Regions from separate parts of the Azotosporobacter soli genome, predicted to be linked through region 2. Evidence: riboswitches for the same ligand, from Rfam matches in the RefSeq annotation. Region 2 holds a riboswitch; each other region holds the start of a gene.
What was found. Region 2 has a riboswitch for thiamine pyrophosphate ahead of thiM (hydroxyethylthiazole kinase). Riboswitches for the same ligand answer to the same signal wherever they lie in the genome.

Region 1 (9,944 bases), on a different contig from region 2:
GCAAACCAGGAATTGATCCGGTGAGTCTGTTTAAGATCGTACTGATTCAATACCTGTTCGGCATTCGTAGCATGCGTCAAACCATGAAAGAAATTGAAGTAAATATGGCTTACCGCTGGTTTATCGGATACGGCCTTACCGAAAAAGTCCCGCACTTTTCAACCTTCGGCAAGAATTATACCCGGCGTTTTCAAGGAAGCGATGTGTTTGAGCGGATCTTTATGCGCATCCTGTACGAAGCAGTAAACTGCGGTTTCATTGATGCAAGTTCCGTATTCATTGACGGAACCCATATCAAAGCACGAGCCAACAAAAAGAAAAGCGCAAAAGTGTTTGTGCCGATTCCGGCCAAGCAATATCAAGATGAACTGAATGCGGAAATTCAAGCCGATCGCGAAAACCATGGCAAGAAACGGTTAAAAGATAAAGACGACGATGAAAATCCGCCGCAAGGTAAAACCATCACGCAAAGTACGACGGATCCGGAAAGCGGCTTGTTTCATAAAGGCGAGCATGAAAAATGCTTTGCCTACGTAACCAACACGGCTTGTGACCGGCATAACTTCATATTAGGATACGAAGTCGCAGCGGGCAATGTTAATGACAGTCGATTGTTTGATGAACTGTATGAACGAGTCGTCAGTTATTTCCCTGAAACCGAAACCGTTGCCGTCGATGCGGGCTACAAAACGCCCTGGATTATGAAACAAATTATCGACAGTGGCCGAATTCCTGTCGTTCCCTACAAGCGTCCTATGACAAAAGAAGGGTTCTTCAAGAAATATGAATACGTATATGATGAATATTATGAATGCATGATTTGCCCTGGCAACCAGGCGCTTGGCTACAGTACGACGAATCGTGAAGGATATCAAGAATATAAAAGCGATGCAAAACAATGCAAAGTGTGTCCGCATTTAGAGCAATGCACGCAGAGCAAAGCGCATCAAAAGCAAGTCCAAAGGCATGTATGGGAATCCTATCTGGAACTTGCTGATGAGTATCGGCACATGCCGATATATCGCGATATTTACAAATTGCGCTCGCAAACAATTGAGCGTGTCTTTGCAGATGCAAAAGAAAAGCATGCAATGCGCTATACGCAACTGCGTGGCCTGCAGAAAGTGAAAATGCAGGTGACGCTTACTTTTGCATGCATGAATCTGAAAAAACTGGCGACCTGGAAGAAACGCAGGGGTATATTACCGCCTGTTTTTCAACGTTTTTTCGAAAAACTGCGTTTTTGCAGTGAAAATTGGATAACTGAAATTGAAAAATGCACCTTACGCTTTGCGTAAAGTGCATTTTGTCGACGGTCTGAGCAGTCTGCATAGGCAGGCTGCTTATTTTTTATTTCGCGTTGCCGGGCTTCGGTTCTGCGGCGGGAATATTGAGCTTAACGGGTGGGAAAGCTTTGAAGCCGTCGCGAAAGACTTCGGTCATCGTTTCGTCTTCATCCAGCAGATAGATACGGCCGGGCTGCCCGTTGTTGTCATAATCAATGCCGCTCCACCAAATCGCCAATTTAATATTCGGATATTGGCGGATCTGGCGGAACATGTTGCGCGTCCAGGCGGCCTTATCGCCGCCGACCGAACTGGCGGCAAATTCGGTCAGCATGAACGGTTTATCGAAGACTTGGCTGTACTCGGCATATAAGGGGCGGTAAATATCGTCAAAATCGCGCCACGTTTCACCGGGAAAGTAGGTGCCGGTATTGTAGCCGGTCATGCCGACGACGTCGACATATTCATCACCCGGATAGTAGACGAGTGCATGGTTCCATTTGAAGTCGGGTCTTGATACGTCGTGCGGATTCCAGACCCAGATCAGGTTATCGACGCCAGCCTGGCGGAAACGGTCGTGCAGATAGCGCCAAAGGGCGATGTACATAGCCGCATCCTTATTGGTGAAATAGGCGGAGTACCAACACCAGTCGCCGTTCATCTCATTGTTGAGACGGAAGAGGATCGGATGGTTGAATTCTTTCAGGCTTTGCGCATATTCATCGAGATAAGCGTCGTACTTGCCGTCGAGAATATCATAAATCGTGCTGGCGTTGTCTTTACGGTAATTGGCCGCCGACATTGCCACCGCGTTGCCGGGGCGGATCGACTGGAAGGTAAGCTCGACAACTTTGCCCGCAGCATAGGCCTGTTGCAAACCGCGCAGCGGGAGTCTCTCTTCCAGCGTGTGGTAACGGATGATGAAATTAAGCGGATAGTTAAGCTTTTCTTCGATCGCAGTCAGATAGGACATCGTTTCCGGCGCCGAGGGTTCAAACATGCCCCAGCTTAAAAGCGCTTTGGCGGAGAAAACGGATTGAAAGAGTGCGGCCGTTTCTTTGTTCATTGCGGAGCGCGCCGGCAGCAGCGGTTTGCTGTAGACCGCGCGTCCTGTCTGCGCAGCGAGGCGGAAACTGCTGAAGATCTCGCGCGCGTTTGTAATCGGCTGACTGGATTTGATGAAAACCGTATAGACTTCTTTCGCGTTTTTCACGAATTCGGCGCTGGCATAATAACGCTTGTCGTTCTCGATATGCGCCAGTGGCCGACGCTGCCACTCCAGGATATGTGCGCGCAAGCCGTTGATCGTGCGTGAGTCTTCCGCCAAAACCGTATGATCATTCGTGTTCAGCGTGAAACGATTTCCATAGGAAATATAATCGCGGCTGTTGTTTTCCGTACCGGAAAAATTGTCATAGTAGATCTCGATGCGCGTCGTATCATTAAAAAAGACGTTGCGCACCGGCGAAAGAGTGAAGTCTTCCTGTAAAGAGGACGGAATCAAAAGGCTGTAGCCGGCCGGGTGATCGGTAAAACGACCATACCACTCGTTTTGCGGCGTCAGTTCTTTAAGATCCTGCTCGGAGGCGGCGCTGTCGATGCTTTCGACAGGTGAGCCGTTAAGCCAGTAAGCGGCATTTGCCGAAGCGGTTGGCAGGAAAAAAAGGCAGGCGGCAAGAAATAAGACAGATAGATGCATGCGCAAAGAATTCACCTCAGTTTCATAGTATCCGGTTTAGTTTATCATAGAGAGATTCAGTTTGCAAAAGGAGCAGATCGTGATAGATGAGCAGATCATACGACTGCCTCAGTTGACGGGGCGGTTTTCATTTTCCTTGGGGCAAGAACAGCTGCTGGTGGTAGCGGGCGGGCGGATGCCGCAAAGCGAATGGCTGACGAGCTGCAGCGTGCAGCGTCATGTCTGGTGCGCCGATCGCGGCGTAGATGCCTGCCGACTGGCCGGCATCGTTCCGGAAGTACTGCTTGGCGATCGGGACAGCGGGACGATTGCCGGCTGGCAATGGGCCTCAGAACAGGGCAGCCGTGTGGCGCTCTTTCCGCAAGATAAGGACTGGACCGATTTGCAGTTGGTTTTACAAGAGGCCGGAAAAACGTTCGATGGCGCAGCGGTCATCGTAAGCGGCGCGTTTGGCGGACGTTTCGACCATGCCTGGGCTAACGCGACCAGTCTGATCTGGAGCAGGGAATGGGGCATACGGGGCTGGATCATGGCGGATGAGCAGGAGGCGCTGGTCTTATTGCCGGGACCGGCGTCGTTTGAAATTATCGATTGGCAAGCGCCTGAAGTGATCTCGCTTTTGCCGCTTGCCGGGCCTTGCAACGGTGTGCAAATGAAGGGGGGACATTGGAGTCTTCCATCCGAGCTGCTCGAACCGACGCGTCCGGCAACGCTTTGCAACCGGCCGGAAAAAGACGAGAAACCGGCCTTTCAGGTAGAAAGCGGTTGGCTGGGCATCTATTTTTCCTGGGATGCTTGTCAAGTTGTGCGGAGTATAATATGATTAGGACAAACTAAATACGCGTATTGCTAGGGGTGCCCGCCAGGGCTGAGAGATGAGACGTTGCCTCATTAACCCTTACACCTGATCTGGATAATGCCAGCGAAGGGAAGCCTGCCGTTTTTGCCAGGACTCTTTTCGGGTCGTGGTTTTTTTTATTGATAAAAGGGGGAGAAAATATGATTGACGCGGCAACCTTAACGAAAAATCTGACGGAATTGACGGCTCATCCCACATCGCTGCTTACGCTTGCGGGGCTTATATTATTGATTTTAGCAAGTCTTCGCATGCGAAAAGTCCCTTTAACGCCGCGTGTGATGGCCAATATCGGCATGATGCTCGCGCTGGCGACGGTCTTGAAAGTGTTCCGGCTCTACCATCTGCCGCAGGGAGGCAGCATCACGCTGGGCAGTATGGCGCCTATTTTGCTCTTAGCGCTCTTTTATGGACCGGAAGTCGGCTTTTTAGCCGGTTTTCTCTACGGCATCATTACGCTGGTCTTGGACCCGTATGTGCTTCATCCGCTGCAGGTGCTGTTTGACTATCCGCTGCCCTTTATTGCGCTTGGCTTAATCGGCTATTTCAAGGAACATGTAATGATGGGGACGGTAGTGGCTATGTTCGGACGTTTTATCTGCCACTTTATTTCCGGCGTCGTCTTTTTTGGCAGTTATGCGCCACCTGGCATGTCGCCCTACTGGTATTCATTGATGGTAAATGGCACGTTTATCGGTGTGGAAGGCGTTATCTGCCTAGTTGTAATGGCGGCGCTGCCATTAAAGCGCTTGTACGGCATCTTTGACAGAGAAAGGCGTTCCTATTCCTTGCCGCAGTAATTTTATAAAACGCAAAGAAGAGAGCCTGCAATCATTGCGGGCTCTCTTCTTCTTTGACGGCAATAAAAAGCCGTCTGCCGAGACTTTCACTGCAGCAGACGGCCTTATGCGAAAAGAATTTAGTCTTTAGCTTTAACGTTCCAGACCAAAGCGGCCAGGATAAAGGATACGACCGCTGCGCCGACCCAGAAATCGGCAGCCAGTGCAAAGTCATAGACTTTTTTGCCATTGACGATGGTCATGTGCGAATTGATCAAATAACCGCTGACGACTTCTTGCGCCGCTGCGCCGCCATAGCTCAAGAGGCCGATCATGCCCATTGCCGCGCCGGTAGCGCGTTTCGGACAAATGTCAACGGCCATCAGACCGCCCAGGTAGCAAACCAATGCGCCCATCGTGAAGCCGTAGAGGACCATGCTGCCCATGTCGATCATCGGATGCGCCGGAGCCCAGACGAACAAAGCAATCGACAAAGCGTAAAGAACGCCGTAAATCAAAGCAGGCATGTTGCGTTTGTGGTTAAAGAATTTGTCGGAGACGAGACCGCAAGTCAGTGCGCCGAAGATGCCGGCGAACTGCATTACACCCAAGACGCCGCTGGCGCCGAGCGTAGAATAGCCTTTGGCTTCGGTCAGATAGATGATGCCCCAGCTTTCAATCGCATAACGGGAAATGTAGCAGCATAAGCTGGAAAGACCAAGAATCCAGACCGCAGGACGCTTAACGACTTCCCATTGCAGCGCGCCGACGGATTTTTCCTTTTCAACGATCGGAGCATGATCGTTTTTGAATTCTGCGACATTCGGCAGACCATAGGTTTCCGGACGGTCATACATGAAGAAATAGATCAGCAGCGAACCGAGCATACAGAAGAGGCCCGGCATGATGAAGCCCATTTTCCAGCTGTAAGCGCCGACGATCGTTGCCGTTGCCATGTAAGTGAAGGCTGCGCCCAAGTTATGGCTCGTGAACCAGATGCCGTAAAAGGTGCCGCGTTCACGGTTGCTGAACCATTGATTCAGCGAAACGATGCAAGGACCGGCGCCGAACGATTGGAACCAGCCGTTGATGCCCCAGAGAACAACGAGCGGCAGATATTCATTGGTGAAGCCCATAATTACAGTAATAACCGAGGAAAGAAAAAGTCCCAAAGCAAAGAAACGCTTGTTGTTCATCCGGTCAGCCAGGAAGCTGTTGACGAACTTACCGATGCCGTACGTGGCAAAAAAGACCGAGCCCATGATGCCCAGTTGCTGTGCGTTCAGCACGCCAGCTGCCATCAACGGTTTTTTGATGACGGAGAAATTGAGACGCAGTACATAAAAGAGTGCATAACCTAAGGTGATGGAAGAGAAGACCGACCAACGACGTTTGTTGAATTCTTTAGCAATGGTGCCTTGATCGCCGGTCATAGCCGGTTTATCTTGACCCGTCGCAAATACTTTCCAGAAGAGTTCTAACATTATAATACCTCACTTTTCAGATGATAAATTTATAATAGTGCGAAGGATGCTTAAGGTGTAAGCATCCTTCACGCACTGTTATCATTATTCGGCCGAGTCGCCGCCTTTTTTGGTGACTTTGGTTTCGCCACTGACGATGTCAGTGCCGGTGTGATAAGGGCTGTCAGCTTTAATCACAGGATCGGCAACCTTGATGCCGCGTTGGATCAGGACTTCGCGCATCAGCCAAGGTTTGTCGCTGATCATGCCGTCTACGCCCATGTCGAGCAGCATGTTCATCTTCTTCGGATCGTTAACGGTCCAAGGCACAACCTTCATGCCGAGTTCATGCGCTTCGGCAACCAGTTCGTTGGACAGTTCTTCCCAGTAAGGAGAAACAATGTCAGCGCCGCATTCCTTTGCTGCTTTGACGAAATCACCGTTATACTTGTCAATATCAATACCTGCCATCCAAGGCGATGCGCCCGGTTGGTTCACCTGGCGATAGACGCCGTCCGGACCCCAGGAGGGCTGTTCACAGGTCAAAGCGACCAGCGTGATGTTCGGATTGATCTTTTTCATCTCTTTCAGTGTACGCCAGTCAAAAGACTGCAATGTCACGCGGTTTTCCATGCCATATTTTTTAACCACTTCGTTGACTTTTTTTACAAAGGCAACCGGATCGGCGTTGTTCTTAGCGTTCGGATCAGGGTTGACGTAGGATTTGGTTTCGATGTTAAAGATCACTTTGTCATTGCCGTATGCGTTGGCTAATTCGAACACTTCTTCCAAGGTCGGAATTTTTGTGCCCGGTACGGAAAGCTGAGTTTTGCCGTGGCCGTCATAATAACCGCCGGCTGCCGGATTCATCGTGCCGACGTCGAATTGCTTCACTTCGGCAAGCGTCATCGTACGGATGTCATACTTGTCAGCTGCGACATATTTGCCGTCGGGACCTTTGGTCAGATTCGGGCTGAGTACCGGATTATGACTGATGACCAGCTGTCCGTCCTTGGTCATCTGCATATCCATTTCCAAAGTGGTCACGCCCAGTTCCATAGCATAAGCGAAGGAAACCAGTGTGTTTTCCGGACGTGCGTCGCGTCCGCCGCGATGCGCTTCAAAATCAAACAGTTCGAAGTTGACTTTCGCTTCGGCGGCTTTCATGTCGACGACGTTGAAACCGGTCGTCAAAACCAGTGCGGCTGCACCCGCGGCCAGGGCCTTTTTCCAGTTCTTTTTCATTCCCTAACACTCTCCTTATTCTCTCGTTTGTGATTAGGATGATTACAACGTTAATTATCACACTATTCAAGAATTGGAAGTAGCGGGAAAAGCCTGATTTTAGCGTAAGAAAAAAGCCGCGAATCATTGTAAGATAAATTCTTACAATGATTCGCGGCCCCTAGTGTGAAGAAAACTAAGAGATCTGGCCTTTGCTCGGCAGCAGGCTGTATTTAAGCGCATATTCAACCAGTTCGCTCTTGCGGCTGCAATTCAACTTTTCCATCAGCCTTGTCTTATATGTGTCGACCGTTTTGACGCTGATGCAGAGGATTTCGGCAATCTGGCTCATGGAGTGACCGCGCACCAATAATTTCAAAACTTCCCGTTCGCGTGCGCTGAGCAGCGTATAGGGATCGTCGTTCAATTCGTGCGGCGAATCGGTCAGCAGGCTGTTCAGCAAAATCTGCGCATTTTGCGCGCTGAGGTAACGATGTCCCTGTGCGACAGTGCGCAGTGCGATAAAGAGTTCGGTGTCCAATGCGTTTTTCTCTACGTAGCCCATTGCGCCGGCCTGCATGGCCTCTTTGACATATTGTTCATCGGCGTACATGGTCAGGACGAGAATTTTGACCGCGAGGCCGCGGCTTTTAATTTCACGGATGCACTCCAAGCCGCCCATTTGCGGCATCGAGAGATCGAGCAATAAAATATCGGCGGTTTTGTGTTCCAACAAGCGAAGCACCTCTTCGCCGTTCGCGGCTTCGCCGACTACGCTAAAATCGGCTTCGCTGTTCAACAAAAGTTTGAGTCCGGCGCGTAGCACCGAATGGTCATCGGCTAAGAGAATTCGAAGTTTAGACATGTCCGTCACTTCCCATCGGTAAGATTACAATGATTGTAGCGCCCTGCTTGTGCGAAGAGCGAAAGACCAGGCTACCGCCGAGCAGTTCAGCGCGTTCTTGCATACCGAAGAGTCCCAAACGGTTATGTTCTAAGGCCGTTGCCAAGGCGTTGGCATGAATGCCCTGTCCATCATCCCTGATGACCATTTTTACATGTTCGAAGCTTTTCGTCAACTCAATATCGACGCGGTGCGCATTCGCGTGTTTGGCAATGTTGGTCAAACTTTCCTGCAATATCCGATAAAGCGCGAGCGCAATGTCATTGGAGACGAGCAGTTTTTCCGCAGGCGGCGCAAAGTTCACTTCTATTGAATGCTGCTGCGCAAAATTCTGCGCGTATTTTTCCAACGCGGCCACAATGCCCAGATAATCAAGCACCGGCGGACGAAGCTCCACCGCCATCTTGCGCAAACCGTCCAAGACGCTGATCGCGACATCGCGCGCGCCCATGAGCAGCTCTTTTTGTTCGGCGCTGGTCAACTTAGCGAGCAGCACCTTCATATAGGCCAATAGGGAGGCCATCGACTGGCCGGTTTCGTCATGCAATTCGCGGGAGAGACGGCGGCGTTCGTCTTCTTGGACGGTGAACAGTTTGCTCATCAAGGAAGCACGCAGCGCTTCTTTGGCGCGCAATTCTTCTAATAAACGATTGTTTTCCAGGTCCTTTTCGCGCAGACTGGCGGCCATCGCGTTAAAGCTCTTTGCCAAACGTCCAACCTCATCTTCGCTGCGTACATCTGCCTGCACATCGTAGTTGCCTTCTTGAATCTGGCGCGCGATCAAGGAGAGATTGTGCACTGGCTGGATGAGCACAAAGGTGATGTGCGTTGCGCCGATGCCGGCAAGAAAACAGATCAGCAGCGTCGTCAAAATAATCTCGTTGAATTTTTGCGCGAGTAAAATTTGCGTCGTTTTTTCCGACATACCGACGCGCACGAAGCCGATGTCGCCGCCTTCAATAGGAACGCTGATTTCACGGATCGGTCCTTCGTTGCTGCTAAAACGGCTGATTTGATGGCTGGAAGGAAGCTCGCTCGGCAATGTCGTATCGAGCGGCGGCGGAGGGGGAAGCAATACGGCAGGCAGACCTTGCGGCAGCGGGCCGGTAAAAGTATGCGCCAGGATGCGCCCGGCGGAATCGGTTACCAGGATGTAGCGTACTTCTTCATTGTTGGCTTTTGTCTTATTCAGGCGGTCGAAAATGGAGAAATGATCCTCGATCAAAATGTCATTGCTGCTCAGTGCTGCGATATAGCTTGCGATTTCGGTACCGCGTTTTTCCATTTGACTGTCCAAGAGGCGAGAGGTGCTTTGCAGCATGATGAAGCCGATGATCAGGCTGCAGAGCAAAAGCATGCCGATGATCAGGCCGTTGACTTTATAATAGAGGCTGAGGCGTTGCAGGCGATGCCAAAGCGTACTCATAGGATCACGCTCGAACGATCATAAATTTTCTTCAAGGGTGCGTATAGATCGGGCTGAGGCAGAACAAAGCGGTCGATAATCAGTTGTTGCATTGCCTCCGCAGTTTCCGGCGTTTGGTTCATATTAAGGAAGATTTGCTGCAGCGCTTCCTTTTGCTCTGCGGGAATTCGTTTGCTGATCGCGACCGGCCCGGTTGGCGACGGTTTCAGAGAGGAGATGATGCGGATTTTCTCCGTCAGTGAAGGATTGCGCAGTTTGGCATATTCATAAATCTGACTGTCGATGCTGGCGCCGTCAACCAACTTAT
Region 2 (9,944 bases):
TCCTGCTCCTCTTCCCCACCGAAAGTTGACAAAACATTGCTACAATTCCACCTTTTTCTTTCAAGGCACGAAGACTTCTTTCACGAATTGTTAGCCTGTAGCTTATTTTGAACAGGGAGTGTGTTCAACATGGAAAAAAATCTTACCCAGGCAAGCATCAATCTCGACGAACTCAAAATCGAAGACGTGATCGACCTCGACTTTCTGCAGCAGTTTCAAAACACGTTCGCGGAAAGCCTTGGCATCACCAGCATCGCGGTCGATATCGACGGCACGCCGGTCACGTCGCCCAGCAACTTCACCCGCTTCTGTATGGATTTCACCCGTCAGTCGCCTGTCGGCTGCAAACGCTGCATGGAAGGCGACCGCAAAGGCGGCGAAGAGTCGGCGCGCACCGGAAAACCGGCGATTTACGAATGTCACGCCGGCTTGATCGACTTTGCCAGCCCGATCATGCTGGAGGGCCGCCAGATCGGCTCCATGCTGGGAGGTCAGGTGCTGACCGAACCGCCGGTCGAAGAAAAATACCGCAAGATCGCGCTGGAAATCGGCGTCGATCCCGATGAGTATGTCGCTGCGGTACGGGAAATCCCGATCATGCCGCGCAAAAACATCGAGTCGGCCGCCTTGCTTCTCTATCTGGTTGCCAATACCATCTCCAAGGCCGGCGCGTATAAATATCGCCTCCGCCATATGGCGCAAATGATCAATGACAATCTGACTAATATCTCCGCGACGATCGAAGAGCTGGCCGCCTCCGCAACCGACGTAAATACCAACCAAGGCCTCTTGAACGCGGAAATTAAAAACGTAAATATCGTCTCGGCGCAAATCAACGACGTGATCGAATTCATCAAAGAAATCGCCGACGAAACGCGCCTGCTCGGCCTTAATGCCGCCATCGAGGCCGCGCGCGCCGGTGAGGCCGGAGCCGGCTTCGGCGTCGTCGCGCAGGAGATTCGCAAACTGTCCGGCGATTCAAAGGAAACGATCGGCAAAATCCGCGAGTTTACCAACATCATCACGCAGTCGGTCAATAAAACCGTCAGCATGGGCGAATCCACCTCGATCATCATCAATCAACAAGCGTCGGCCATCGACCAGGTCGCACACAACATCGTCGAACTGACGGAAATATCCGAGCAACTCTATAAACTCACGCAACAAAATTAATTTCATTTGATCGCATCTTGAAACTGAAAGGAGCGAGTACTTTGGCACGCATCCAATTGCTTGTTTTTGAAGTCGGCAACCGAGAATTTGCCATCGACGCAGAATCGGCGAACGGCATTCTTCGCGCAAAAAAATTCACCATTCAAAAACTGCCCGGCAACGATCAGCGCATCGACGGCATGATCAATTTACGCGGCAAGATCATTTATCTTTTTAATCTCTGCAGCAAGCTGGACATCCCGCACCGCGAGATCAGTCCGGAAAGTAAGATTGTTTTGGTCCAGGTGTCGGAAGGCAGCGTCGGCTTCATCGTCGACGAGGTCAACGACATCGTCCGCTTCGACACCGACGAGATCGAACCGGCGCCCTTTTTCGTTTCCGCCAAGGACGCCCAATACATCAGCGGCGTCGGCAAGATCGATGAACGTCTGCTGGTCATTCTCAAGTTGGATCATCTGCTTTCGGTCGAAGAACTGGAGTCGCTGCCCGAATCCGTATGAACCGCCCCGTGAAAAGCCGGGCGCAGGCCAAACGTCTGCGCCCGGCTTTCCCTTTTTCGCCGCAGCACAGGATTTTAACCGGCTACGCCGAATGAAGCATTTATGAAGTTTTTTCACGATACGAAGGAGGTTTCCCGATGTCCATCCGCACCGACCGTTTGCGTCAATTTTTAGCCGGCATCGCCTGCGACGCTGTGCTTGTCAGCAAAAAAGAAAACGTCCGCTATTATTCGGGCTTTAGCGGCAGCAATGCCCAACTCCTGATCACACCGGATCAGGCCTGGCTGCTAACCGATTTTCGTTACGTCGAGCAGGCCACGCAGCAAGCGCCGGATTTTTCGATCCTGCGCTACAGCGGTTCGCCCTATCCGGTCATGACCGAAACGCTGGCGTCTGCCTATCCTGGCAAGAAGTTGACGATCGCCTTCGAAGGCGACTTTGTCGTTCACGATACTTTTGAAGCCTTGAAGACGGCATTGCCGGAATCTGCCTGGCAAAGCTGCAGCCTGGAGTCGCTGCGCATGCAAAAAGACGCCGAAGAGCTGCGCCTCATCCATCAGGCGATGGAAATTAGCCAGCAGGCTTTTGCGCAGATTCTGCCGCTGATTAAACCCGGTGCAAGAGAATGCGACATCGCTCTGGAACTCGAGTTTGCAATGCGTCGCCGCGGCGCAGAAGGCAAGGCGTTCGATTTCATCGTCGCCTCCGGAGCGCGCGGTGCGCTGCCGCACGGCGTGGCCAGCGAAAAGGAATTGTGTGAAGGCGAATTGGTGACGCTGGACTTCGGGGCAGTGTATAAAGGCTACCATTCCGATATGACGCGCACGCTTTGCCTTGGCACGGCAAGCGAAAAACAGCTCGAAATCTACAACCTCGTCCTCAAGGCGCAGGAAGTCGGCTGCGCCGCAATCCAACCCGGCATCACCGGCAAAGACGTCGATGCCGCGGCGCGGCAGGTCATCATCAGCGGCGGTTACGGCGAGCAATTCGGTCATGGCCTTGGGCACGGTCTTGGACTGATGATCCACGAAGAACCGCGCCTCAGTCCGGTCGGCGACCGGATACTGACGATCGGCACGCCGGTCACCGTAGAACCGGGCATCTATCTTCCCGGTTGGGGCGGCGTCCGGATCGAGGACACCGTGGTCGTCTCGGCGGACGGCTGCATTAACCTGACTGCCGGAACCGGCAAAGAGCTGCTGGAGATCCGCTGATCTCTTTCAATCGATCCCTGCCGCGTAAAGTACGGTTGCAATTTTACGCCGCCTGCTTTATGATTAAGACAATTAAATATGGGCAAGGGGAGCCGGTATCGCCGGCTGAGAAATGCACCGCTAAGTGCATGACCCTTATACCTGATCTGGATTATGCCAGCGTAGGAATTGCCAGCCGACTCACAAGCCGTCAGCGCATCTTTCTCTGGATGCGCTGTTTTTATTTTATTCCATGAACACAGGAGGAATTCCGGATGAACTTAAAGCAGCAGCTGGCCGAGGCGCTCGAGCGCGTCCAGGCGCAAAACCCGTTGATCCACCAACTGACAAACTTCGTCACCGCCAACGACTGCGCCAATGTCACACTGGCGCTCGGCGCGTCGCCGGTAATGGCTGACGACCCGGGCGAAGCGGCGGAAATGAGCAGCGCCGCCGACGCACTGGTTCTAAATATCGGCACGCTCGATCACAGCCGTCTGCCCGCCATGCTCTTGGCCGGTCAGGCGGCGGCAGAGAAAGGCATTCCGATTATTTTTGATCCGGTCGGCGTCGGCGCGACCGCGCTGCGCAGCGCCGCGGCACAGGAGATCATTCGCTGCCTGCCGCTCAGCGTGATTCGCGGCAACCGTTCCGAAATCAAACAACTGGCCGGCTTTGCCTCTGTTATCAAAGGCGTCGACGCGCAGGAAGACGACGACGAAGAAATCAACGATCTTCCGGCAATCGCACGCGACTTGGCCCAGCGTCTCGACTGTGTTGTTTGCGTTACCGGCAGACAGGATCTCGTCGTCGACAAGCATCGCCTCTGTCTGATCAGCAACGGACATCCTTTTCTCTCTCGCATCACAGGTACCGGCTGCATGGCAAGCGCGCTGATCGCTTCCTGCTGCGCAGTCTGCGGCGATCCGTTCCTCGGTGCTATAACCGGCCTCACCGTCATGGGCGTGGCGGGCGAAACGGCGCAGGCTACACTGCGGGAAGGCGAGGGACTAGGCACGTTTCGCCTGCGTCTCTTCGACGCCATTTCCACTCTGACGCCCGAAACTTTCGCCGCAAAAGCGCGGCTCACAACAACCATAAAGGAGGCTCCCTCATGCCGCTACGCCAACTGACTTTTAGCGCTTTATTCGTCGCCATCGCCGTCTTTTCCGCCCATATCGTCTATATCCCGGTCGGCATCGCCAAATGCTTTCCGATCCAGCATGCGATCAATGTCCTGCTGGCCGTGCTGCTCGGCACTCGCTATGCGGTCAGTGCAGCCTTTACCACCTCACTACTGCGCAATCTGCTCGGCACAGGCTCCTTGCTCGCGTTCCCCGGCAGCATGATTGGCGCAGCCTGCGCCGGTTTCTTGTACCAAAAAACCGGGCGCATCTGGGGCGCGATCCTCGGCGAAATCATCGGTACCGGACTGATCGGCGGCTTGTTGGCCTTTCCGATCGCCAAATTCCTCCTTGGCTCGCAGGTCGGTGCTTTTTTCTTCATCATTCCGTTTCTGATCAGCACCACCGGCGGCAGCCTGCTCGCCTATCTGCTCTGTCAAACGCCGCTTGCCTCGTTCTGCCGCGAGCGCTTGGGGCAATGACTAGTGGCTAGTGGCTAGTGGCTAGTGGCTAGTGGCTAGTGGCTTTTAATTTTACGTGCGATACGCCGCTTTAAAGCATATGCCAACGCCCGTTTCATTTTCCGCTGACTTCCTGTAAAATAAGAGTACTAATAAAAATTGCAGGAGGACGCTGCGTTGGATATACGAAACCTTGCCTATTTCATCGAAGTCGCCCGGCAGAAAAATTTCAGCAAGGCGGCGGAAACCTTGCATGTCTCACAACCGTCGATCAGTAAGGCGGTCAAGGATTTGGAAAACAGACTGAACGTCACGCTTTTTTACCGAAGCACCAAATACGTCGAGTTGACCGATGCCGGCGAAACGATTCTCGAGCAGGCGCAGCAGATCGTCTCCTCGTTTCAAAATCTCACGGCTCAGCTAGATGGGCTCACGCAGATCCGAACCGGCACGATCCATATCGGTTTTCCGCCGATTACCGCGGTAACAAGCTTCTCACACCTGTTGAGCGCTTTTCGCCGCGCTTATCCGCAGATTCAGATCCATCTCTATGAATCCGGGCCGAAAAAAGTCGAGGCTTCCGTTCAGGACGGTCTCTTGGACCTCGGTCTCTTCACGCCGGACGACGCCAGCGATGAATATGACCGCATCTGGTTCGAACAGGATCCGCTCGATGTCATCCTTCACCCCGGTCATCCTTTGACTTCGCGTTCGCAGCTCGTCCTTCAGGATCTGGCGAAAGAACAGTTCATCCTCTTCAGCAGCGAATACAAACTGCATGATATGATCATCGATTGTTGCAAGAAAGCCGGCTTCTCGCCGTCGATCGCGCTCGAGACCGCGCAGCGTGAGCTGATGACGCAGATGGTAGCCGCCAACATGGGCATTGCGCTCTTGCCGCATAAGATCTGCGCAGCGCTTGATCCGGCGCAGATCGCCTCACGACCACTCAGCGATCCGACCATCTGCCTGCGTCTGGCGCTGGTCTGGAAAAAGCGCCGTTACCTGTCGCACGCCGCGCGCGAACTGCTTACCTTCGCACAAACCTTTCAGCATAAATGAGAAAAGACGGCTACGCGGGCCGTCTTTTTTTCATTCAGTTATTCCATATTTGAATATACACAATTCTTTTTTTGTATTTCTCTTATAACTAAACCTGCGCTACAATAAGACCATAGCAAGAGAAAACAGATGAATGCTAGCACACCTTTCCCGAACCGGAAAGAGACGATAAAAATTTGAAAGGAGGCTTCATTATGATGACCGCATCACTGCGCAGCTTGGAACGCAAAGTAGCTGCCAAAACCGTCAAAACGAGCCCCAAAGTCGAAGTCAAAGCCAGCAAAGGCGCTGCCGTCCAAGTTTGGCCGGAACTCAAAGCTTGGCCTGACATCACCCGGCAACAAGGTTTCTGGGATACCGCAGTTCTCTCCTAATTGATGGAACGACTGACGACTGGCGCAACACAGCTTGCGCCAGTCATCCTTTTTCACTTATTTTTTACTCGTACACACGGAAAGAGAGTGTCTTTATGAAAATCCTAACGATCATGTTTCAAGTCGGTGTGCTCTTCGCGTTCGCGCAGTTGGGCTCTGTCATCGCAAACTCGCTTCATCTGCCTTTGCCCGGCAGCATCGTCGGCATCTTCCTCGTCTTTCTTCTGCTCCAGGCCGGAATCTTGCGCCTGGAATGGCTGGAAAGCGGCGCCGACTGTCTGATCGCCGAGCTGATGCTGTTTTTTATTCCCTCTGCGGTAGGCGTCGTCCAGTACCAACAGATGATGCTGGTCAGCGGTCTGCGCTTTGAACTCGTCATCCTCTTAAGCACCCTGACCGTGATGATCTGCACCGGCGTGTTGGCGGAAACAATCCATCGCCTCGGAACGCCAAAGGAGAAGACCTCATGAGTATGCTCAGTCTTTTTTTAACGCTGCTGATCTACGCGGCCGCCAAAGCAGGCTATCGTCGCTGGTCCTACGCGATCTTCTCGCCGCTGGTCATTTGCCCGCTGCTGCTCATCAGCTTGTTGCTCTTAAACCACATTCCCTATGCTTTTTATCAAAGCGGCACCGATTCGTTGACGCAGATGCTGCAACCAGCCACCGTCGCGTTTGCGGTCCCTTTATACAAATACCGCCATTTGATCAAAGAATATGCCGGCGAACTCGTGGCCGGCGTGCTCGGCGGTTCCGTAGTCGCGATTTTAAGCTCGCTGATTTACGCCAAGTGGCTGCATATCGACAATCTCGAACTGTTAGGCAGCCTGGCGCCGCGCTCGATCACCACGCCGATGGCGATGAACGCCTCGCAATCGATCGGCGGCGTCCCGGCCATGACCGCAGTCTTCGTGATTTTGACCGGCCTTACCGGCATCCTTGTCGCGCCGCTCTTGCTGCGCGTCCTGCCGCTTAAGAACCGGATCAGCCAGGGCATGCTGCTCGGCATGGGCGCTCATGCCGCCGGAACGGCCAAGGCTTATGAACTCGGCAACCAGCACGGCGCGATTGCCAGTCTGACGATGATTTTTGCCGGCGTAGCCACGTTGCTGCTTGCGCCGTTTGTCGTCCCGGCCTTCATGCAGTTTCTGACCTTCTCGTTTTAACGCGAAGCGTTTTGTCATAAATGCTATCCTGCGCAGGCTTTTTTTCGTCAGCTCTGCCTACAGGACTTACGCAGAAATGTGCGAAATAGAAAGATAGAGACATAGCTCTCTTATCCTTTCTTTCGCCCCTTTGCTGCTGCCATGGCAAAGGGGCCTCTTTTTATCCGTTTGGCAAAATCTTGATAACTTCTTGTTATCCTTAGCTCTCGATTGTGTTATGCTATTATACATATTCTGTTATCTTATTAGAAAGGAGGCTTCCTCTCATGCAAAAAATAGAATTCAAGGCCTATGCGCTGATGTTTTGTTTTGTTATTGCCTTAGCGGTCACGCAAGCCATCTAAAGCCATTTACTTTTTTCGCTTCGCGTCGATCATCCGTCAGAGACTTTCTCTGCTTTCATACGAACAAGCCTATCTTCTTCCCTTATTATGATAGGCTTGTTTTTTTTACCCTTTAAACATGACCGCCTTCTTCTGAAAGAGCGGTTGCTGCGCATGCAAAAAACCGCCGGGTGACTAAGCCAGTCATCCGGCGGTTCTTACTTGCTAACTTGGATCAACGATCTGAAACTTATAACCTCTTACGGGTCAAGCCACTCCAACCGTTGATAAAAACCTTCACTCGAGCCTACAGCTGAAACAATACAGGTAGACTCTGTCTCGCAACGATACATTGCGCTGTTCAGTGTGTGTCGTTCGACACACTGTGATCTCTTAGCTATTCAATTGTGATCCCATGGTTCGGTTTTCCCAGCATAACCAACTCCTCATCCATTGGGATTGTTCGGCGTCGTTATTCTCTGTCGATGGAATCACCTCTTTCTGCGCATTCTGCGATGAATTTCTTCTTTTTCATTCCTTCTGTGCTTGTCTTTATTATAACCGATTTCTCTCTAAACTTCAACTGAATATTCAAAAAACTACGTTTGTTTTTTCTCGCTGCAGCTCGATTTGATAGAGAAAGTAGCGTGCGCTAACAGGAACGAATCGAACGCTTGGAGAACATGAAAACACGAAGAATCAAAGCGGCCCGATCGTATCGGCCCGGTGAGAAGGTCGGAAGAATTTAAAAGCTCTTCCAACCTTCCCGTCTTCGACTCTTCGTGTAAAAAACGTCCCGCTTGCTTTCGTTTCAGTCTCGGAAAACCGTCTTACGGCGGCTTTCACCCCTTAATTTTATGAGTGCAATAAAAGTTCATGATAACGCGTCTGCAGACCAAGGAATTCTTCAGGGTCCTGTTCCGCCAGTTCCAGCCATAATGCGCTGAATTCACAGCTGCCGGGAGCAAAGCAAAGGCAACGCCCATACGGATGCTCGATGCTGTGCAGCCAACGGACGAATCCATCGGCCAGTTCTGTGCTGAAATGATATAGACCGTACACGATTCCGATGCGTGCTTGCAGCGAAATTTGTTCTCCCACCATGTTCACCTCCCTTCGCGTCGGTGTACCGGCTGAAATAACGCTCTTACTGCAAGTATCGCCGTATTTCGACAACAGCGCTATACCCCTGACGGGATAAATTTCCTGTCAGGAGCTGCGCTGCGCTTATCCTCTCCTACTATTGGCTCACTCGGCTCCAGTTCTCATTAATGATTCGGGCCATGATCTTCTTCGCTTCGACGCCGGGATGCAAACCGTCCATCGCATACTCTTCCGGTAGCCAGCCTTTTTCATCGCTGAGACTCGGCGCTATGTCGATGCAATACGGTTGGCTGAGGATGAAACGATTCACCTTATCATATTCACTGCGCCAGTTGCGTGCAGTGCTGCTCTCCGACACCTGCGCAATCAGCGTCGGGTTCAGCGGCGGCAGCGTCAGAAAAATAGGCCGGATGCCCCAGTTCAGACATTTTTGCCGCAACGCGGTAAGTTCACGGATCACCGTATCGGCGTTTACGCCGTCGCGTAAACTGTTCGTGCCCGCCAAGATGATCAGATTTTGCGGGTGATACGGTACGACATCGGCCTCGAAGCGGTTCAAAATTTGCCGCGCCGTGTCGCCGCTGCGTCCCAAATTGACCGTAGGAAAGTCCAAATACGTCTGATAGCAATATTCACGATCCGCCGGTGAATACGACACGTCACCGCCGCCGTGCGTAATGCTGTCGCCGAGCGTCGCTGCGTAAACAGCCTGACTCAAATCGACGCGAAACTGCCCGGTCGAGGAAAAGCCGCCAATCGGTCCGCCCAGCGCGTCCAGACCGCGCACACGCCAATAATAAACGCCGGGCCGGATACGCGCCACATCGTCATAGCAATCATAACCTTCGACCCGCTTGCGCCAAATACGATGCGAAGACGCTGCCGTGCTGTCCTCTTCCGTCGCTTCCGGCGCCTGATCCAGCACTTCGACTTCATATGCATACGCTCCCGGTACCGGAATCCAGGCATAGACCGGATAAAGCGGCGTTGCCTGTCCCGCTTCGTTAAAACGCGCGGTCAACGTCGGACGCAAGAGAGTGATCCGCCCGTGTTGCAGCGTGATCTTCTGCGCATCGGAAAACACGCCGACCGGGCGGCCATCGAGCGTCAAGCCGCGCACACGCCAATAGACCGCCTTGCCCGGATAGTCGGACAAATCCGCCTGATAGCCGAGCGTAAAAATATCGCGCACCGCGCGCAGCCGATACTTGGAAGCATCGCTAGCATTCGGATTTTCCGGCATCTTCTCCAAAAATTCCACTTCATAGGAAGCCGAACCCGGAACCAGACTCCAAGACAAGAGCGGTCGATCCGTCGCAGCCTGCTCTAAAGATTGTGTGATCGGCTGCGGCTTCACTGCCGCTGCGCTAGCCTCCGCAAGCTGATTTTGCCCTACTATAGTAAGCAGTAAACAGGCTGCCATTATGATCCATCTTTTCATTCACTTTGTCCTTTCCTACTCCGT
Region 3 (9,944 bases), on a different contig from region 2:
ATCTTGCGCCGCTGAACAACTTCGGCGAAGGCTGGCAAGTGACGCCGGGCATCAGCATCAGCCGCCCGATCGGCAAGGAAGATAATTGGACCTTCGGCACTCGTTTCAATATCGCCTGGCAATATCAGCCGCTCAAAGACGATCCTACCTCCGTCACGTTGCCCGGCCGCCAGTTGGAAACCTTTATCCGTTGGCAGCATCTCGGCGCAAAGCAGCAGACGCTGGCGGAACTTCTGCATAGCTCTTCGTCAATGACGCAGCAAAACAAACTTGATTATTACCGGGAAGGCTCTGAGTGGGATTTCAAGCTGGTGCATAATCGCAGCCTCTCAAAACGCGACAATCTGATGCTCTATGGACGCGCCACCTACCACCAGGCAGATGCTTATGCTCCCGGCATCGTGCAAAGCGATGCCAATACCGGTTTGCACAGTTACGCGACCGGCGCGGGTTGGAGTCGCGCGCTTTCGCCGACGCGCACGCTGCGTCTGAACCTCGACTATCTGAAACGCAACGGCAGCATCGTCACCTTGAATCTGCCGACCGCGATCGGCAATCGCAGCAAATTCAGCTACGGCATCGGCTTCGACTGGTCGCTGCCGCATGAACGCAGCCTGTCACTGGACTTGCAAAAATTCTGGCTGCATACCTCGAGTGTGAGCGACGCACCGAACTATGACGGCATCGCCATGCAGTTCAAATTCTCTTCCGCCTTTTAAGCAAAGGAGGAAGACCTTCCTTTCTTCCCGCCGGGCCGATACGAGCGGCCCGCTTCCCTTCTTCGTGTTATCGCATTCTATTTTTCAATTGTCTCTCCTCTGTAAGAAGCTCTGGGCTGCACGCTGCGCTCGGAGCTTCTTCGCTTTTGATCGCGTCATCCGTATGCCCGGCGGAAGACTTTTATGCAAATTTTCTTGCGAAACACCCCTTCTTCTTCTTTTATTGACAAGCCTATTTTTTCGCGCTATACTAACGACCGTTAGGTAGTTTTATAATAGAAAGAAATCAGGTGTATCATGAACGCAACCACGCTGAAAGAAATCGCACTTGCTCATTTTGCCGAAAAAGGCTATGACGGTACCTCACTCTCGGCGATCGCAGCCGACGCCGGCATCAAGAAACCTTCAATCTATGCCCATTTTCCCAGTAAGCTGGATCTTTTTTTGGCGATCGCACGCGACTTCAAAGCCGATTACGTCACGTGTTGGCGTGAGGCGCTAGAAAGCAGCGCAAACCTGCCGCCCGACCGGCGTCTCGGTTCCTGTTTTCAGGCTCTCAGCCGCCACTATATGCAGGACCGGATAAAAATGGCTTTTTGGATCCGTCTTTGGATGTTCCCGCCGACGGAGATCGACGCTGAAATTCGCCATGAACTGCAAAGCGTCAACGGCGACTACGTCAAAGAAGTGGAACGAATATTTCGCCAAGGCCGCGCCCAGGAGATTTTTCGCGCCGGAGCGGCGACGGCTTTTTCCCACGCCTACTTCTGCCTCCTGGACGGCTATCTGATGCGGGCGGTCTGCTTCGCGGACTTCAATTACGCGCATGCAGGCGCTCAGATCTGGAACTCCTTTCTCGAAGGCGTGCTTGAGCAGCCTAAAAACAACAACGAGGTGAAAAGATAATGAACCATTCGATACGCCGTTCCTTCAGCCTTCTGCTCTGCCTGCTCTTCTTCGCCTCCAGCCTCTTCGGCTGCGGCAATTCTTCGACGGCACAGGAAGTTTGGGGCCGCGGCGACGCGAAAGAAATCGACATCACATCCAAGATTCCCGGCCGCGTCGTCACGCTGCTGGTCAAAGAAGGCGACCGGGTCGAGCAAGGTCAACTCTTGGCCCGCATCGACAACCGCGATATCGCAGCCAAAGCCGGCCAGGCGCAAGCGGGCATCCAGGCCCTCGAAGCGCAGCTTTCCCAAGCAGCCACGGTCACCAATCTGCAGGACCAGACGCTAAACAGCAGCGTACAGAGCGCGCAGGCCATGCTGGGCAAAGCAGATGCAGATCTGTCCCTGGCGACAAAAGACTATGAACGTTTCAGCAAACTGGCGCTCGACGGCGCAATCTCACAACAAGCACTCGATAAATACCAAGCCCAACTTCAAGTAGCCCAGGCAGCCCGCAATCAAGCTGCCGCTTCGCTGAACGCAGCAGAAGCAACTTTGCTCCAGGGCCGCGCGAACCGTGAAAACGAAGCCGCGCTCAAGGGCAAGGTCAGCCAGGCGCAAGCCAGCCTGCAGGAAGTGAACGTCAATCTCGATGAAACCGAAATCCGCGCACCGTTCAGCGGCATCGTCACCGCAAAATACGTCGAACAGGGCGCGATCGTTTCCACCGGCATGCCGCTCGTCGCGTTGCAGGATCCGCTCGACAACTGGGTCAACCTCAAGGTCAAGGAAACCGAACTCGGAGGTTACCAGCTCGGCCAGACGCTGCAGCTGGAAGGACGCGATCCCGGACTCAAGCTGGAAGGCAAGATCATCGATGTCAGCAAAAAGGCCGAGTTCGCCACCTATCGCGCCACGAACGAACGAGGGGACAGCGACATCATCACCTTCAACGTAAAAATCCAGATCAATTCGGAAAAATTGCGCCCCGGCATGCGCTTCCGCATCGTAGGGTCGCATGTCTAGATCAGGTTGGTTCGGCGGTTTCAAGGACGAACTGCGCCATATCTTTCGCCGTCAACCGAAGCTGGCGCTGCTGCTGTTCGGCGTCCCTCTCTTCTGCAGCCTGGCCTTCGGTTCCGTCTACGGCGGCAACGTCATCAAGAACATTCCGACCGTTGTCTATGACCAGGATCAGACCAAGGTCAGCCGCGCCTTGGTGCAGGCCTTTGCCGATTCGGAGCGCTATGACATCGTTCTTCAGGTAGACAGCCAGGAAGAGCTCGAAAACGCGCTGCAGGAAAACGCCGCTTTGGCCGCGCTCAGCATCCCGCCTGCTTTCTCCCTCGACATCAAGAGCAATCGGGCCTCGCAGCTCCTGGTGACGAGCAGCAGCGACAACCTCTTGTACGCGAATGCGATAGCCAGCACGAGCCAGGAGATCATCCAGACTTTTGCAGCCGGCGCTGCCGCCAAACTGCTCGAAGTCATCGACGAGCAGCCGGATCAGGCGCTTCGCAACGCCGCTCCGCTGCGTCTCGGCATCCGCCTTTTGAACAACCCGACCTCCGCCTATAACTATTTCATGCTGCCCAGTCTCGGCGCTCATACGCTGCAGCTCGGCATCATGCTCGCGACCTGCGGCGTGATGCTGCGCCAGCGCCAACGCCGTGAAGGCGCGGTTTCTCTGGCGGGTCGTCTCTGCGCGTATTGGCTCTGTTCCTTCATCGCCTATCTGTCTTATCTGACTATGATCCACTTCGTCTTTGCCATTCCGATCCGCGGCAGCCTATGGCAAATCGGTCTTTTGGGCTTTACCTTCACCGGAGCGTTGGTCAGCGTCGGCAGTTTCTTCTCTTCCGCAGCCAAGGACGAATTGGACGCGGTACGAAAACCGATGCTCTATATCATGCCGGCCTCGCTTTTCAGCGGCTTTAGCTGGCCGTTCATGGCGATGAATGATTTTTCCTATATCTTCTCCGCTTTGATGCCGCTGAGTTACTGCGCCGACCCGCTGCGCGACCTGCTGCTGGCCGGTTATACTCCGGTATTCTGGCAAAGCATCGCCAGCCTGCTCGCGTTCGCCGTCTTCTTCCTCTCGACGGCCTGTCTCTTGCTGAAACGTAATTCGAAGGAGGTGGCGTCATGACGTTGCGTCAACTGTTTTGGCGAGAACTGAAACAGATCTTCCTCGTAGACCGACAACGAGCCGTCTTCCTTTTCGGCGCTTCGATCATCTATGCTTTGCTCTTCGGTACGCTCTACCACAGTCATGTCATCAACGACATCCCTCTGTTGGTCTACGATCAGGATCAGTCCAAACTCAGCCGTCAACTGATTCGCGCGTTCAGCGATTCGGAAAAATTCCGCCTGGTCGCAGAAGTCAGCTCGCAGGAGGAAATGGAGGAGGCGCTCAGAAACAAGACCGCCGTTGCCGCATTGGCGATTCCGGCCGATTTTTCGCGCGACATCAAGAGCGGCCGTTCCGCAAACGTGTTGCTTGATGCGAACGGTGCGAACATCACGCTTGCCAACCCGATGATCTCCGCCACACAGGAGATCGCGCTCGGTTTTTCCAGTCAGATCGGCGTCTCTTTGCTCGAAAGCATCGGACAGCTGCCCGGTTCGGCGCAGAGCAAAGCGCTGCCGCTTTCCTACCGCCTGCGCATCCTTGACAATCCGACGCTCAGCTATTCGAATTTTTTCCTGCTCGGTCTGGCGATGACCGCCTTGCAGCAGGGCCTCTTTCTTTCAAGCGGCGCCGGAATCCTTTATGAGTTATCCGACCGCCGTCTCTTGAAGCGCATTTCTCCCGGACGTCTGCTCTTCGGCAAGCTTATCCCCTATTGGCTTTGCGGCCTATTCGCCTACGCGCTGACGCTGTCGCTGATCGTCTTCGTCTTCCATCTTCCCTGGCGGATCGGTTTTGGGCCGCTCTTCGCATTCGGCGGCGCTTTCATCTTTGCGGTGCTGATGCTGGCCGCGCTGTCAGCCAACCTGTTTCAGGACGAAGTGAGCTTCACGCAATTTTCGCTCGTTTATTCCATAAGCTCCTTCATCTTTTCCGGCTATGTCTGGCCGCAAGTCGCGATGATCAACGGCGCACAATATCTTCACTACCTCTTTCCGCTCAGCTATTTCGCCGCACCGCTGCGCAACATGGCGTTAAGCGGGCATGCGCCGCAGCTGGGACAGCACATCCTCACGCTTTTCTTGCTGGGCGCGTTATTCGGCGCCTCTGCTTATCTTCTGCTGCGTCGCGCCGCGGCCAGTCAGACCGTGGCCGTTGTCAGCGAAGAGCGACTTGCCGCTTAGCAAAAATTAGTCATTGCTGATTTTATTTTTTCCGCCTTCTGCCGAAAACTCTTTACATGACTTCTTGTTTCAGACTATAATCGAATCAAACAATTCTATAGGTAAACACAGCTGGGGGAGCCGCAAGGCTGAGAGAAAACGAATGTTTTCGACCCTTTGAACCTGATGTGGTTAGGACCACCGTAGGGAAGCTGCCAGCGCGCCTGGGTCAGGGAATCACGAAACGCTGTCAAGCTTGTCTGCAAAGACAGGCTTTTTTTATTTGCCGATTATTCTGCAAGGAGGTAGCTTTATGAACATTACATTGAACGGCCAGTCCGAAGTATTGACAGCACCCTGCTCGCTCTATGATTTCTTGCGCGCAAGAAATCTGGAGCCCGCAAAAGTAATCGTCGAACATAACGGCAATATTATTCCGCAATCCGACTGGAGCACATTGCTCTTAAAGGAAGAAGATCATTTAGAAGTATTACGTTTCGTAGGAGGAGGCTAAGCATGATGGAACCTTTACTGCTTGGCGGACGCGAATTAACGAGCCGCCTTTTTATCGGCAGCGGCAAATATGCCGATGACGCACTGATCCCCGATATTGTCGCCCGCTCCGGTTCTCAGGTCATTACCGTCGCATTGCGGCGCGTCGACCTTTCGAATCCTGATCGCAACATCCTGGCGCATATTCCCGCCGATGTTCAATTGCTGCCGAACACATCCGGCGCGCGCAACGCCGAAGAAGCGGTGCGCTTGGCACGTTTGGCCAAAGCGGCCGGCTGCGGCGACTGGATCAAGATCGAAGTGATTTCCGATCAAAAGTATCTGCTGCCGGATGGCTTTGAAACGGTAAAGGCCACGGAAATTTTAGCGGCAGAAGGCTTTGTCGTTTTACCCTATGTCAGCCCCGATCTGATGGTTGCCAAGGCTCTTGTTAAAGCTGGCGCCGCCGCGGTCATGCCGCTTGGCGCTCCGATCGGCAGCAACCGCGGGCTGCAGACAAAAGAACTGATCCGTATTTTAATCGAAGAAATACCGCTGCCGATCATTGTCGACGCCGGAATCGGCAAACCGTCGCAGGCCTGTGAAGCAATGGAAATGGGGGCTGCCGCCTGTCTCTTGAACACGGCGATCGCGAGCGCTTCCGATCCGCTTTTGATGGCCGAAGCGTTTGCACATAGCGTAATCTCCGGTCGCCAGGCTTATCTGGCGGGCGCCGGCAGCATCCGGCAATATGCGAGCGCCTCTTCGCCATTGACCGGCTTTCTGGAAGCATCATGCTGACGGGCTTCGCGCAGGAGTATCGGCGCTATCAAAGCATTTCCTTTCAGGCGACAAAAGAGCAGGTCGAGCAGGCATTGCATAAGTCTCAGTTAACGCCGGATGATTTTGCCGCCTTGCTCTCGCCTGCTGCAGAAGCCTATCTTGAAGCGCTGGCGCAAAAAGCGCATCAACTGACCGTGCAGCATTTCGGCCGCACCATCTTGCTCTACACGCCGCTTTATCTTTCCGATTATTGCAGCAACCGCTGCCTGTATTGCGGTTTCTCCAGCCAGCAATTGATCCCGCGCCACCATTTGCAGCTCGACCAAGTCGAGGCGGAAGGAAAAGCGATTGCCGCCAGCGGCCTGCGCCACATTTTGCTGCTGACCGGCGATGCGCCCAAGTTAGCCAGTCTTGACTATTTAGCAGACTGCCTGAGAATCCTTCGGCCCCACTTTGCCTCGCTGGCGCTCGAGATCTATGCGCTGGATACAGAAGGCTACCGCCGTTTGGCATTAGCCGGAGCCGACCAAATGACGATGTACCAGGAAACCTATAACCCGGTTCGCTATGCCGAAGTCCATCCGTCCGGTCCAAAGCGGGATTACCACTTCCGTCTTGCAGCGCCCGAAGCGGCTTGCCAGGCCGGTATGCGCGGCGTGAATCTCGGCGCTTTGCTCGGCCTTTCTGCCGACTGGCGAAGCGATGCGTTTTTCACCGCACTGCACGCCCATTATCTGGTGCAGCGCTACCCGGAAGTGGACATCAGTCTTTCTTTTCCGCGGCTGCGCCCGCATGGCGGTACATTTCAAGCGGCAGTCGACGTAAGCGACCGCAATCTGGTTCAGTTTATCCTGGCCAGTCGCCTCTTTTTGCCCCGCTCCGGGCTGACGCTGTCGACGCGCGAATCGGCAAATTTACGCAACCACTTGCTGCCGCTCGGCATCACGAAAATGTCGGCCGGTGTATCGACCGCGGTCGGCGGCCATACCGGTGAAGGCGAAAGCGGCCAGTTTGAAATCGCCGACCGGCGCAGCGTAGCTGAAATGTGCAGTTCGCTGCGCGAACATGGCTACCAGCCGGTCATGAAAGATTGGGAACCGTTATGAATGAGTTTGAAGAGGGACTAGCCCATTTTTTCACGGCGCATCAATTGTCCGCGATCCGTCAGACGCGCATCGCGATAGCCGGTGCGGGCGGCCTTGGTTCCAACGTCGCAACGCATCTGGTACGCAGCGGTTTTCGCCGGCTGCTTTTGATCGACTTTGATGTGGTATCCGCCAGCAATCTGAACCGACAATTTTATTTCAGCGCACAAATCGGCAAAAGTAAAGTACAAGCATTGGCCGACAATCTTCTGGCAATCAACCCTGATCTTGAGTTGACGCTTCATAATAAAACCGTCACTAACGACAATATTGCTGCTTTATTTGCTGAGTATGAAATTATCGTCGAAGCGTTTGACCGCGCTGAAAGCAAGAAAATGCTCAGCGAGTTTTGCCTCAAGCATACTCGTTTGCTGGTTGCCGCATCGGGTCTTGGCGGCTGGGGCAATACAACGTCAATCAAACCGCATCGCTTGCGCGATAATTTTTACGTTGTCGGCGATTTAACGAGCGAAGTTGGCGTGACCTGTCCGCCGCTCTCGCCGCGTGTTGCGATTGCCGCTGCGACGCAGGCCGATCTGGTGCTCAGTTTCGTATTGGAAAATCACGTCGCACGGGAGGAATGAAGATGTCCGATTCAGCCATTTACCGTATTCTCGATGCCAATCTTAATCGTGCGGCGGAAGGTTGCCGCACGCTGGAAGACATGGCCCGCTTCCATTTGGAGGCCAAAGAGCTTACGCAGCGTTTGAAAACATTTCGTCACCAAATTCGCAATCAGGCCGCCGCACTGGAACAGCAATTGCTGACCGGACGAAATGCAAGCGGCGATATCGGACTCCCGCTCTCACAGCAAATTTGCTCCGACAAACGGGATAATCCCTTTCAGGTTTCCGCCGGAGCCAATAAACGTATCCAGGAGGCGCTGCGCGTAATTGAAGAAAACCTGAAACTTGTCGGCTGCTATCCGCTGGCTAAGGTTTATGAAAGCCTGCGTTATCAGTCCTATAGCCTGGAGCAGGATTTCTCGGCGGCGCTGCAAGGTAAACTGCGGCGAAGAAAGCTGCCGTCCGGCTTATACGGCATCACGGCGCAGGAACTATCGAACGGACGCGATAATCTGAGCGTGGCGCACGCAATGCTGGAAGGAGGCTTGCGCATCCTTCAATACCGGGAAAAGGATAAAGCGAAAAAAGAGCAATATGAGGAATGTCTGCAGCTTCGCCGACTGACGCGCGACTATGACGCCGTCTTTATCGTTAACGATCACGCCGACATTGCCTTGGCGGTCGAGGCTGACGGCATACACATCGGCCAAGGCGACATGCCGCTCGAGGCAGTGCGTCGTTTGGTCGGCGAACAAATGCTGCTCGGCCTGTCCACCCACTCTCCAGAGCAGGCGCAAGACGCGGTGCAACGCGGCGCAGACTATATCGGCGTCGGCCCGCTCTTTGCCACCAAAACGAAGAAAGACGTTTGCGCACCGGTCGGTTTCGACTATCTTGACTACGTCGTCGCCAACATTTCCATTCCGTTCGTCGCGATCGGCGGCATCAAAGAAAGTACGTTGCCGCAAGTCATCGAACGCGGCGCCTACTGCGCCTGTCTGGTCAGCGACATCGTCGGCGCTGACGACATTAAAGGAAAAGTCCAAGCGCTGCAAAAGCTCTGGCAGGAATAAGAATGCCTACGGCAACAGCGAGTTTTAACACGAAGAGGGGAAGAAGTGCAAAGACACGAAGATTTTTTCTTCCGCCCTTCGTGTTGGTCGTTCCCAAGCTTCGCCATAAAAGATATTTTTATAAAGCAGAGGAGAAATGACATGATGTATACTACGCAAATGGATGCCGCCCGCAAAGGAATTATTACCCGGGAAATGACGCGTGTGGCGGAACGGGAGCAAATGCCGGCGGAAACGCTGCGCCAATTGGTCGCCGAAGGTAAGATCGCGATTCCGGCCAACAAAAACCACGTCAATCTCGATCCGTCCGGCGTCGGCCAGGGACTCAAGACCAAGGTCAACGTCAATCTCGGCGTATCCAAGGACTGCTGCAACCAGGAGATTGAACTGGACAAGGTTCGCGCCGCGATCGATCTGAAAGCCGATGCGATCATGGATCTGAGCTGCTTCGGCAAGACCAGCGATTTCCGCCGCCGTCTGGTGGAAATGTCTCCAGTCATGCTCGGCACCGTACCGATGTACGACGCGGTCGGCATGTTGGACAAAGATTTAAAGGACATCAGCGTCGATGAGTTTTTCCAGGTCGTCGAAGCGCACGCCGCTGACGGCATTGATTTCATGACGATTCATTGCGGCCTTAACCGCGCCACCGCCGAGCGTTTCAAAAAGAATCCCCGCCTGACCAACATCGTCTCGCGCGGCGGCTCGATTCTCTTCGCCTGGATGGAAATGAACCAGGCCGAAAATCCGTTCTACGAGCATTATGACCGCTTGCTCGACATCTGCGCAAAATATGACGTGACGATTAGCCTCGGCGACGCCTGCCGTCCCGGTTCGATTCACGACGCCACTGACGCGTCGCAGATCGAGGAACTGATCGCCTTAGGCGAGCTGACAAAACGCGCCTGGGCCAAGAATGTCCAGGTCATGATTGAAGGCCCCGGTCATATGGCGCTGAATGAAATCGCCGCCAACATGACGCTGC

Region 1: another riboswitch for thiamine pyrophosphate. It lies ahead of thiT (energy-coupled thiamine transporter ThiT); the one in region 2 lies ahead of thiM (hydroxyethylthiazole kinase).
Region 3: another riboswitch for thiamine pyrophosphate. It lies ahead of thiS (sulfur carrier protein ThiS); the one in region 2 lies ahead of thiM (hydroxyethylthiazole kinase).

The regions. Positions count from the first base shown of each region.
Region 1 is NZ_JAUAOA010000037.1:209-10,152, forward strand. Features, by position in the region: gene QTL79_RS17810 (IS1182 family transposase) at 1-1,298, shown strand, start outside; gene QTL79_RS17815 (glycoside hydrolase family 26 protein) at 1,351-2,985, opposite strand; gene QTL79_RS17820 (thiamine diphosphokinase) at 3,065-3,808, shown strand; TPP riboswitch at 3,827-3,933, shown strand; gene thiT (energy-coupled thiamine transporter ThiT) at 3,985-4,641, shown strand; gene QTL79_RS17830 (MFS transporter) at 4,761-6,104, opposite strand; gene QTL79_RS17835 (glycerophosphodiester phosphodiesterase) at 6,189-7,328, opposite strand; gene QTL79_RS17840 (response regulator) at 7,504-8,172, opposite strand; gene QTL79_RS17845 (ATP-binding protein) at 8,165-9,637, opposite strand; gene QTL79_RS17850 (substrate-binding domain-containing protein) at 9,634-9,944, opposite strand, start outside.
Region 2 is NZ_JAUAOA010000020.1:14,957-24,900, reverse strand. Features, by position in the region: gene QTL79_RS14400 (PocR ligand-binding domain-containing protein) at 130-1,173, shown strand; gene QTL79_RS14395 (chemotaxis protein CheW) at 1,215-1,673, shown strand; gene QTL79_RS14390 (M24 family metallopeptidase) at 1,811-2,887, shown strand; TPP riboswitch at 2,963-3,073, shown strand; gene thiM (hydroxyethylthiazole kinase) at 3,142-3,999, shown strand; gene thiW (energy coupling factor transporter S component ThiW) at 3,981-4,472, shown strand; gene QTL79_RS14375 (LysR family transcriptional regulator) at 4,629-5,513, shown strand; gene QTL79_RS14370 (hypothetical protein) at 5,708-5,887, shown strand; gene QTL79_RS14365 (CidA/LrgA family protein) at 5,983-6,357, shown strand; gene QTL79_RS14360 (LrgB family protein) at 6,354-7,052, shown strand; gene QTL79_RS14355 (hypothetical protein) at 8,231-8,479, opposite strand; gene QTL79_RS14350 (GDSL-type esterase/lipase family protein) at 8,616-9,920, opposite strand; gene QTL79_RS14345 (DNA recombination protein RmuC) at 9,936-9,944, opposite strand, start outside.
Region 3 is NZ_JAUAOA010000001.1:287,774-297,717, forward strand. Features, by position in the region: gene QTL79_RS01280 (coiled-coil domain-containing protein) at 1-719, shown strand, start outside; gene QTL79_RS01285 (TetR/AcrR family transcriptional regulator) at 1,017-1,625, shown strand; gene QTL79_RS01290 (HlyD family secretion protein) at 1,625-2,632, shown strand; gene QTL79_RS01295 (ABC transporter permease) at 2,625-3,755, shown strand; gene QTL79_RS01300 (ABC transporter permease) at 3,752-4,921, shown strand; TPP riboswitch at 5,025-5,127, shown strand; gene thiS (sulfur carrier protein ThiS) at 5,214-5,414, shown strand; gene QTL79_RS01310 (thiazole synthase) at 5,417-6,193, shown strand; gene thiH (2-iminoacetate synthase ThiH) at 6,187-7,281, shown strand; gene thiF (sulfur carrier protein ThiS adenylyltransferase ThiF) at 7,278-7,904, shown strand; gene QTL79_RS01325 (thiamine phosphate synthase) at 7,907-8,959, shown strand; gene thiC (phosphomethylpyrimidine synthase ThiC) at 9,101-9,944, shown strand, end outside.